One region of the Rhodopseudomonas telluris genome, then DNA from elsewhere that is predicted to be linked to it. Evidence: riboswitches for the same ligand, from Rfam matches in the RefSeq annotation. Region 1 holds a riboswitch; each other region holds the start of a gene.
The links. Region 1 has a riboswitch for cobalamin ahead of ACFFJ6_RS10115 (TonB-dependent receptor). Riboswitches for the same ligand answer to the same signal wherever they lie in the genome.
Positions count from the first base shown of each region.

Region 2: it holds a riboswitch for cobalamin, as region 1 does, so the genes downstream of both, ACFFJ6_RS00320 (HoxN/HupN/NixA family nickel/cobalt transporter) here and ACFFJ6_RS10115 (TonB-dependent receptor) in region 1, are expected to answer to the same signal.
Region 3: it holds a riboswitch for cobalamin, as region 1 does, so the genes downstream of both, ACFFJ6_RS21130 (cysteine-rich small domain-containing protein) here and ACFFJ6_RS10115 (TonB-dependent receptor) in region 1, are expected to answer to the same signal.

Region 1 covers NZ_JBHLWM010000004.1:39,157-42,425, forward strand. Annotated here, with positions in the region: gene typA (translational GTPase TypA) at 1-671, opposite strand, end outside; cobalamin riboswitch at 1,249-1,446, shown strand; gene ACFFJ6_RS10115 (TonB-dependent receptor) at 1,553-3,269, shown strand, end outside.
Region 2 covers NZ_JBHLWM010000001.1:64,011-67,279, reverse strand. Annotated here, with positions in the region: gene ACFFJ6_RS00325 (FecCD family ABC transporter permease) at 1-728, opposite strand, end outside; gene ACFFJ6_RS00320 (HoxN/HupN/NixA family nickel/cobalt transporter) at 736-1,809, opposite strand; cobalamin riboswitch at 1,884-2,093, opposite strand; gene ACFFJ6_RS00315 (DMT family transporter) at 2,144-2,467, opposite strand; gene ACFFJ6_RS00310 (class I SAM-dependent methyltransferase) at 2,464-3,168, opposite strand.
Region 3 covers NZ_JBHLWM010000008.1:791,778-795,046, reverse strand. Annotated here, with positions in the region: partial or broken gene ACFFJ6_RS21140 (cobyric acid synthase) at 1-373, opposite strand, end outside; gene ACFFJ6_RS21135 (tyrosine phosphatase family protein) at 408-995, shown strand; cobalamin riboswitch at 1,053-1,257, shown strand; gene ACFFJ6_RS21130 (cysteine-rich small domain-containing protein) at 1,443-1,772, shown strand; gene ACFFJ6_RS21125 (ABC transporter substrate-binding protein) at 1,809-2,660, opposite strand; gene ACFFJ6_RS21120 (ABC transporter ATP-binding protein) at 2,678-3,269, opposite strand, start outside.

The sequences.
Region 1 (3,269 bases):
ATGCGGCCGGTGATGATGCGGCCGAGGTAGGGGTTGGCTTCGAGGATGGTACCGAGCAGGCGGAACGGGCCGTCTTCCACCACCGGCGGGTGGACGTGCTTGAGCACGAGCTCGAACAGCGGCTTCATGCCTTCGCTCGAATCGCCGTCCGGCTTGTCCGACATCCAGCCGTTCTTGCCCGAGCCGTACAGGATCGGGAAGTCGAGCTGCTCGTCGGTGGCGTCGAGCGCTGCGAACAGGTCGAACACTTCGTTGACGACTTCGGTGACGCGCGCGTCGGAGCGGTCAACCTTGTTGATGGCGACGATCGGCTTGAGGCCGAGCTTCAGCGCCTTGCCGACCACGAACTTGGTCTGCGGCATCGGGCCTTCGGCGGCGTCGACCAGCACGATCACGCCGTCGACCATCGACAAGATGCGTTCGACCTCGCCGCCGAAATCGGCGTGGCCGGGGGTGTCGACGATGTTGATATGCGTCTCGCCCCACACCACCGAGGTGCACTTGGCCAGAATGGTGATACCGCGCTCGCGCTCGAGATCGTTCGAGTCCATCGCCCGTTCGACCTGGCGCTGGTTGTCGCGATAGGTGCCGGACTGCTGCAGCAGCTTGTCGACGAGGGTGGTCTTGCCGTGGTCGACGTGGGCGATAATGGCGATGTTACGGAGGTTCATGGGCTCTCTGTCGGGTCCTGCGGCCGGTTGCCAAGCATCAGCGCGATTGCAGGCACACCACGGGATGCGCCGGAGGCGCGCCGCAGTCTGCCGATGTCTGAAACGCGCGGGGCAATTCCAAAAAACAGGCCCGGCCAAATGAGGGCCGGGCACTTGCACGCGTTGCGACGCAATATACTCAAAAATCGCGAAAAATCAATGACGGTCGGGACTTTTATGATTTCTCGTGCGCCGTCCAAGGCTTGCGCGGCCCCTGCGGGCCATTCCCCGAGCGCTGATCGAGGTGCGCTCCAAAGGTATTGCCGCGCTGCTCTGCGTTGACCCGAAGTCCCGCTTTTCCTGACAGCTCCGGGGGCGACTCGTGGTGGGGACTTGCCGAAAAATACGTAACGTTATAACATTACATACCCTGGATTCCTCTCCTGAAGGCTTCCCATGATCGACCTTGTGCCGGACTCCGTTAAGTCCGAGCTCCCTCGCACGCGCGCACCCGCGCCACCGAAATCAATCTCAGCGCTCCTGCGGGCCCGCATGGGGATCGCGTCAGCGTCCGCGTTGACAGCCCGCCACGCCGCCCCCTACGGTAGCCGGCGACGGTTCCCGCAAGGGATCAATAGGGAATGCGGTGAGGGTTTTCAGGAATCCGAATCCGCGGCTGCCCCCGCAACTGTGAGCGGCGAGCCTTTCGCCAAGCGCCACTGGGCCAAAAGCCCGGGAAGGCGGCGAAAGGCAGCGACCCGCGAGCCAGGAGACCTGCCGTCGTTCGTGGTCACACGCGAGCACATCGGGCGGGGTGTCCTGATGGGTGTCGAGCTGCAGCGTCCAACGCTGCGGTCAGACCTCGTTCGCGGTGACGTGCCACGTTTGCCGCGAGCAAATTCATGACTCCCGTTCTCAACGCCGCCGGGCGTAACCGGCGCCTCCTGTCGTCCGTTGCCTTGATTTCCCTGATCTGGCCGGCTGCCGGCCATGCCCAGACCGCCACGCGCGGGCTCGATCCGATCGTGGTCGAAGGCCAGAGCGCCCAGCCGTCGAAGCCGCGCGCGGCCGCCAATGCCGGCTCATCGCGCCAGCGTCGCCCGGCCGCGCGTTCCGCCGCGGCACCGGCGCCGGCCCCCACACCAACGCAGGCGGCCACGGCCAGCACCGCCGCGGCGCCGACCTTCAATCTCGGCACCCCGGCCTCCAGTGCGAGCCGGCTCAATCTGACGCCGCTGCAGACGCCGGCCAGCGTCGAGATCATCACCGCCGACACCATCGCCGAGCGCGGCCAGCACAACGTGATCGATGCGGTGACGCAGAACGCGGCCGGCTTCACCGCGAGCCCCGCGCCCGGCAATGGCGGGCTCGCCTTCAACACCCGCGGCTTCACCGGCAACGGCACGGTGATGTCGCTGTACGACGGCACCCGGATGTATGTCGGCTCGGGCACCATGACGTTCCCGTTCGACACCTGGACGGCGCAGCGCATCGAAGTGCTGCGCGGCCCGGCCTCGGTGATGTACGGCGAGGGCGCGATCGGCGGCGCCATCAACGTGATCCCGAAGAAGCCGTCGTGGCTGCCGCGCAACGAGGCCGAGCTCTCGCTCGATACCAACCTGACGCGGCGGCTTGCAGTCGATTCGGCCGGCCCGATCAATCCGAACGTCAGCTACCGGCTCGCCGCGATCGGCAACATGTCGGACGGCTGGGTCGATCGTGACAAGACCTCGAACGTCGCGGTGTCCGGCTCGATCCGGGTGCAGGCGGCCGACAATCTCGCCTTCACGCTGAGCGAGGACTACGCCGACCGCAGCCCGTCGCGCTATTTCGGCACGCCGCTGGTGAACGGCCGGCTCGACGAGTCGCTGCGCTTCCAGAACTACAATGTCGGCGACGCGTCGATCCGCTATCGCGACAACTGGACCCAGCTCAAGACCGAATGGGACGTCGCCGAAGGCGTCTCGGTGAAGAACGTCACCTATTATCTCAGCACACACCGGCACTGGAAGGACGTCGAGAGCTACGCGTTCAATCCGGCGACGGGGCAGATCAACCGCAGCTCCTATATCGAGATCTTCCACGACCAGGAGCAGGTCGGCAACCGCTTCGACACCACGCTGCGCGGCCATCTGTTCGGCCTCGCCAACGAGTTCGTCGCCGGCTTCGACGTCAATCGCATCACCTTCACCCACACCAACAACTCGCCCTATGCGGGCACGTCCTCGGTCACGCCTTACAATTTCGATCCAGGCTATTTCCTGCCGGTGAGCCCGACGCGGCCGAGCTTCCATACGCAGACGATGCAGTACGGCCTGTTCGCCGAAAACCGTCTCAGCCTCACCGATCAGTTGGCGGTGGTCGGCGGCGTGCGATCGGACCATCCGACCGTCGAGCGCACCGACTTCCTGACGCCCTCCAACAGTTTCGAAAAGACTTACTCGGCTCCGAGCTGGCGGGCCGGTCTGGTGTACACGCCGATCAAGGATCTGGCATTCTACGGCCAGTATTCGACCGCGGTCGATCCGGTCACCAACCTGATCACCATGACGGGCGTCAACCGCGATTTCGCGCTGTCGACCGGCAAGCAGGTGGAGATCGGCGTCAAGCAGCAGCTCG
Region 2 (3,269 bases), on a different contig from region 1:
ACGATCAGCCGCAACCGCGCGACATCGACGCCGAGGCTCTGCGCGGTTTCCTCACCCAAGCTCAGCGCCCGGAAGGCCGCGCGTTGAGTCAGCAGCAGCGCCCCACCGACCACGATGAACGGCAGTGCCAGCATGACGTGGCGGAAACTGCGGTCTTCCAGCGAGCCGAGCAGCCAGAACGCGATCTCGAGACTGGCGAATGGATTACGCGACAGGTTCATCACCAGCGCAGTCGCAGCGCCGGCGAGGCTGGAGATCGCGAGACCTGCCAGGATCAGCAGCAACAGGCTGGCGCCGCGTCCTGCGACAGCGAGTAGCGCGAACACCGAGACGAACGCCATGCTGATCGCCGCGACCGGCAGCGCATAGGAGCGCACATCCGCCCAGCCCAGCGCGATGATCAGCACCGCGCCGAACGCCGCCGATTGCGGCGCGCCGAACAGCGATGGCGACGCCAGCGGATTGCGCAGCAGCCCCTGCAGCGCAGCGCCCGACAGCCCGAGGATCGCGCCGATCGCCAGCGCCAGGATGGCGCGGGGCAGCCGGATCTGCTGCACGATGATCTGCTGCACATCACCGCCGCGGCCGATCAGGCCGTCGATCACCGCGAGCGGCGACAGCTTCACCGGGCCGACGCCGAGCGAGCCGATCGCCAGCACGGCGACGACGAACAGCAACGCGGCGGTGACGACCGCCGCGCGCGAGGAGCGATGCGAAACGATGGCGATCAAACGCTCATTCCCGTGCGCCCGAGACGCGCGCGTCGAGCCGGTGATAGCCGTTCAGCCGATAGATGATGGTGGAGATGATCCAGCTGGCGACGAACAGCGCGACGATGCCGTAGCCGAGCGCGCCGAAATTCTCGTTGAGCTCGGTGATCCATTCCCAGAACGCGCCTTCGAGATGCAGCCGGCCGGCCAGCAGGCCGAGCGTCTCGATGCCGCCGATCACGATGGCGACCAGCACCGACACCGAGGTGATGGTCATGTTGTAGTACAGCTTGCGCACCGGATTGCGATAGGCCCAGCCATAGGCGCCGAGCATCAGCACGCCGTCGAGCGTATCGACCAGCGTCATGCCGGCAGCGAACAGCGCCGGGAAGATCAGGATCGACCAATGCGAGATGGTGCCCGCATTGTTGGCGGCGAGGCCGAACAGGCTGATCTCACTGGCGGTCTCGAAGCCGAGCGCGAACAGCAGGCCGATCGGATAGAGCTGCCAGCTCTTCGAGACGAAGCGAAACAGCGGCCGAAACAGCCGCGCCAGCCAGCCGCGCTGCTGCAGCAGATGATCGATGTCGTCATCGTGCACGACCTCGCCAGCCCGCACCTTTTTGAACGCGCGGTAGACGCCGCTCAGCACCGACAGATTGGCCAGAGCAATCGCGAACAGGAACAGCGCCGAGGCCGAGGTGCCGATGATGCCACCGATCTCGCGGTAGCCGGCGAACCGTTCGGTGAGCGAATTGGCCGCCACCGCGATCGCCAGCGACGCCACCAGCACCACGGTGGAGTGACCGAGAGCGAAGAAGAAGCCGACCGCGACCGGGCGTTTGCCCTCCTGCATCAGCTTGCGGGTGACGTTGTCGATCGCCGCGATGTGATCGGCGTCGAGCGCGTGGCGCAGGCCGAGGCTGTAGGCCAGCACGGCGGTGCCGATCAGCACCGGCTGGCCGGCGAAGGCGGTGAGGGCCCAGGCCCAGGCGGCGATATTGGCGATCACCAGGCCGCCGAGCACGGCGACCAGCCGGACGCGGAATCCGTCCGGACGAGCGACAGCGACTGTGGGAGGAGCGAGTATGTCTGACATGAGAGTCCCCGAACGGTGAGCAGCTTCCTGTCACCCATGCGGCGGACCGCCCCAGCCGCGCGCACCGCACGCTGGAAGATGACGTGGCTCAGGCCGGTCTCCTGGCTCGCGGGTCGTCGCAATCCCTCGCCTTCCCGGCCCTCGCTTGGGTCAGTGGCATGATGAAGGATCGCTCGCCGCCTACAGTTGCGGGCGCAGCGCCGGCTTGAGACACCCCAAAAGGCGTCTGCACCGGCTTCCCTGTGCCGGACGATTCCCGGCACACCTGAACGGAACGATCAAAGGCGGGCGGACCTGCTTTGTCAATCGCCGCCTTGGTCTGGGCGCGGTGGGGTCAGGCCGGCGTGCTGAGCTTGAGGCCGATCATGCCGGCAACGATCATCGACAGGCACAGCACGCGCAGCGCATTGGCGGGCTCGCCATACAGCGCCATGCCGACCACGATGCTGCCGGCGGCGCCGATGCCGGTCCACACCGCATAGGCGGTGCCGAACGGCAGCGACTTCAGCGCGATACTCATCAGGCCGAAGCTGGCGGCGATCGCCACCAGCGTGCCGAGCGCGGGCCAGAGCTTCGTGAAGCCGTCCGAGTGCTTTAGTCCTAGCGCCCAGACGATCTCCATCAGGCCCGCGGCAAGCAGCGCGAGCCACCCGGTCATGCAGGGCGTCGCGTCGGCAGCGTCAGCACCGCGGCCTGGGCGTAGCCGCGATACGGCCGGTCGAAGCTCAGTCCGGCGCCAGTGCGCACCGCGATCTGTGCCAGCGTCGCCTCGAGCTGATCGCGCGGGGTGACGCCGAACAGCGCCAGCCAATGCTGCAGCGCGTGGCGGGCGAAACCAGGCAACCCGGACTGATCGCCGAAATCGACGATATGCAATTGTCCGCCCGGCTTCAGGCTCGCGATCGCATGTTCGATCACCGCAACCCAATCCGGAATCATCGACAGGCTGTAGGAGATCATCACCCGATCGAACGCCACCGGCTGGCCAAACACGCCTTGCGCGGTGAAGTTAGTCGCATCGCCATGCGCCACCTTGGCTCGGCCATTGAGGCCAGCACGCGCGATGGCGCCGATCGCCGAGGTCAGCATCTCGGTCGAGACGTCGAAGCCGTAGAACCGCGCCTCGGGGTAGCGCAGGGCAGCGGCGACCAGATTGCGGCCGGTGCCGCAGCCGATTTCGAGCACATGGCCGCCGGCGGGCGGCGCCAGGCTGCTGATCAGCTCGTTGCGACCAAGAAGATAGTACCGACGGGTGATATCGTAGATGTGCCGCTGATAGCGATACATCCGGTTCATCCGCGTCGTCGCGTCGACCGGCCAGGACGGATCGACTGTGAGTTCAGACCGGACCATCGTCATGGAATGCACCCTCGCGCAGGTGGAATCGTCCGCTCTCCATCCGATTTTGCGACGACAGGGTGATGACAGCCGGCAGTTCCAGGACCTGTTTCAACTCCTGC
Region 3 (3,269 bases), on a different contig from region 1:
CCACCTGCGCGCCGATCTCGCTCTGCGGCTTCAGCAGCACCGGGTTCATGTGGATCGACGGCGGCACGCCGCAGGCCCGCGCTTGCAGCGCCTGCGCGCGGCCGATCTCGCCGCGCGGCGCTTTGCCGTCCGGCCTCGAAGGCAGATCGGAATCTGCCGCGACGGCGGCGTTGTTACTCATGTTTTGCGCCTTGAACGGACGCACCGCGAGGCCGCGCCGCGCATAGGCCCGGCACAGGCCCGCCACCACCATGCTCTTGCCGACGTCCGAACTGGTGCCCTGGATCATCAGCGCGCGGGCGCACCGTGGGCCGGTGTCCGGCCGGGCGGAAAAGCGGATACGGGAAATCAGGTCATCGACGTCGACGGTCATGGCGGCACTCGGTTGGAAGAGATCGGATGACGTCGTGGGTGAGCACGACGAAGAGGTGATCGCGGCCGGCTTGACGGTTGTGGCGCGCTGCCGGATAGGACGCGGCATGATCATCGTCAGCGCGCTCGATCACGCCCCTCGCCTTGTCGCCGAGCGCCGCCCGGCGCGATCGCTGTCCCTGATGGCGCCGTGGCAGCGCGTGGTGTTCGATGAAAGCTGGTTGCCGGCCGACCGCCTGATCCTTGCGTTCAACGACGTCGATGTCGCCGGTTCGGTTCACGTCGCGCCGGACGATGCGATCGTGCGCCGGATCATCGAGTTCGCGCGCGGCTGCAGTACGGACGAAGACGTGCTGGTGCATTGCTGGATGGGCGTCAGCCGGTCGCCGGCCGCCGCCTATGTGATGGCGTGCGAACGCGCACCGGGCGACGAAGTGATCATCGCCGATGCGCTGCGCCGCGCCTCCCCAACCGCAACGCCGAACAAGCTGATGGTCGCGCTGGCGGACGATGTGCTGGCACGCAACGGCCGAATGGTCGACGCCATCGCCGGCATTGGTCGCGGCCGCGAGGTCGACGGCGAGGTGCCGCCGTTCGAACTGCCGCTCGGCCGCTCGGCTTAGTTCGACCAACAAACGAGAGCATTCGCTTTGGTCTTGCACGTCGCCGCGCGGCGTGCTGTGCTTTGTGCTGCCTACGGTGCCTCTCGTGCGAGAGGTGAAACTGGGAATGCGGTGCGGCGAGAGATCGCCCATGCCGCAGCTGCCCCCGCAACTGTAAGCGGATCTGTCCGGACCAGCATGCCACTGCGTCGCGATGCGACTCGGGAAGGCGATCCGGACCACATCCGCGAGCCAGGAGACCGGCCGCAGGCGTTGTTCAACCCGGATCGACGGTGGGTCGATAGCAGGAGCTCGCGATGACAACGGCGAACTGATCGGCATCAGCCGGGCGCGGAATGCGCCGCCTCCCCCCAGATATGTGCTGACGCCGCACCACGGCGTCGATCGCCGTCCGCACGCGCAGCTGCGTCTGCGCCCAGCTCGGATGGCGTCTGTCATCGAGCCACCATGGAACCGAAAGACACCACGACCAACGAAGCCTTCAAGGGCTTCACCAACGCGGCCTGCCCGTTCCTGCCGTGTCATCCGGGCGTCGAGCGCGAGTTCAACTGCCTGTTCTGCTACTGCCCCCTGATCGCCTACGAGTGCCCGGGGCCCTATCAGGTCTTCACCGATCGCAACGGCCTGCTGCGGAAGGATTGCAGCGCCTGCACGCTGCCGCATAACGGCTATCGCCGCTCCTGGAAATTCATCCAGCGCTGGCTCGAAAAGCCGCGCATCTGGGACGGCTGCGCGCAGGATCCCAAACGGATCAAGGACGCTACGTCCGAGCGATGAGTAGCTGATCGATGGCTCGCAGGCGCAAATCCTCATCTAGTCACTGGCCCGCGCGCCCACCGGCAGCGTCCCCGCGTGGTCGATGCGTTCGATCGCCGCGACCAGCCGGTCCAGCGCCACCGCGAACATCGCGCCGCCGCAGATCGTCAGCGGCTCCGGAATGACGATGCGGCGGCTTGGCGGATAAGCGCGCTGGATCGACGGATGCAGCAACAGCGCCTTGCCCTGGTCCTCGGCCGCGGGCTGATCCTCGGCGAGCAACAGCAGATCGGGCCGCGCCGCGACAATCGTCTCCAGCGATGCGAAACCGCCATAGGCGTAGCCGAGATCAGTAGCAGCGTTCGACAGACCCGCGGTCTTCAGCAGCGAACTCAGCAGGCTGTCGCCGCCCGTCACCCAGCCGCGCCGCGACAGCGCCAGCACCCGCGCAGGATGTCTTGCCGCCGCAGCCTTGGCGCGCCCGATCGCGCGATCGAGCTCGGCGATCATCGCATCGGCGCGTTCAGGATGCCCCACCAGCCTGCCGACCCGCACGATCTGCGCCTTGACGTCGTCGATGCTGCGCGGCGTGTCGAACTCCTCGACCCGCAGGTTCTTCGCGCGCAGGATGTCGCGTGTCGCCCGCTTTCCGTAGCGTCCCGCCAGAATGACGTCGGGCGCAAGTATCAGAAGGTCTTCGGCCTCTCCCGACAGCCGCGGATAGCGCTCGGCCTGCTTCGCCAGCCACGACAGATGCGGATCACGCGCATAGGGCCCGAGCCCGACGATTTGGTCGGGATCGGCCAACCCGAGCAGCAACTGATCGGTGCACATATTGATCGAGGCGATCCGCGCGGCCGCCGTGGCCGATGGCGCGGCGATCAGCCCGGCGCAACTGATCACCACCATGAGCAACCACCTCCGCATCACGCGCTCCGCATCGCCCACGGCACCAGCACGGGCTGTGCCTCGTGATCGGCGCGATAGGCGTCGATCGCAAACACTTCCGCGAGTTTCGGCGGCGCCAGCACGGCGTTCGGCGGCCCCATCGCCGCAAGCCGGCCGTCGAGGAGCATCAAGACCTGATCGGCGAATCGCGCCGCCAGCCCGATGTCATGGGTGACGACGATGACCAGCGCGCCGGCGCGAGCCTGGCGCTGCAGCAGCGCCATCACCGAGAGCTGGAAGTAAGGATCGAGCGAGGCGATCGGCTCGTCGGCGAGCAGCACTGGCGCGGCGGTCGCCAGCGCCCGCGCGATGGCGACGCGGCGCCGCTCGCCGCCGGAAAGCTCAGTGACCGGGCGATGCTGTAGCGGCGCGAGATCGACATCGTCGAGCGCGCGGCTCACCGCGTCGTAGTCGCCCGCCTGCAGGCGGCGCGGATCGGCGCCGCCATGCGGATAACGGCCCAGCGCGATCACGTCGCGCACCGGCAGCGGCCAATGCACCGCCTCACCTTGCGGCACATAAGCGAGCTGCCGCGCGCGCTGCCGCACCGGCATGCGGGCGACATCCTGG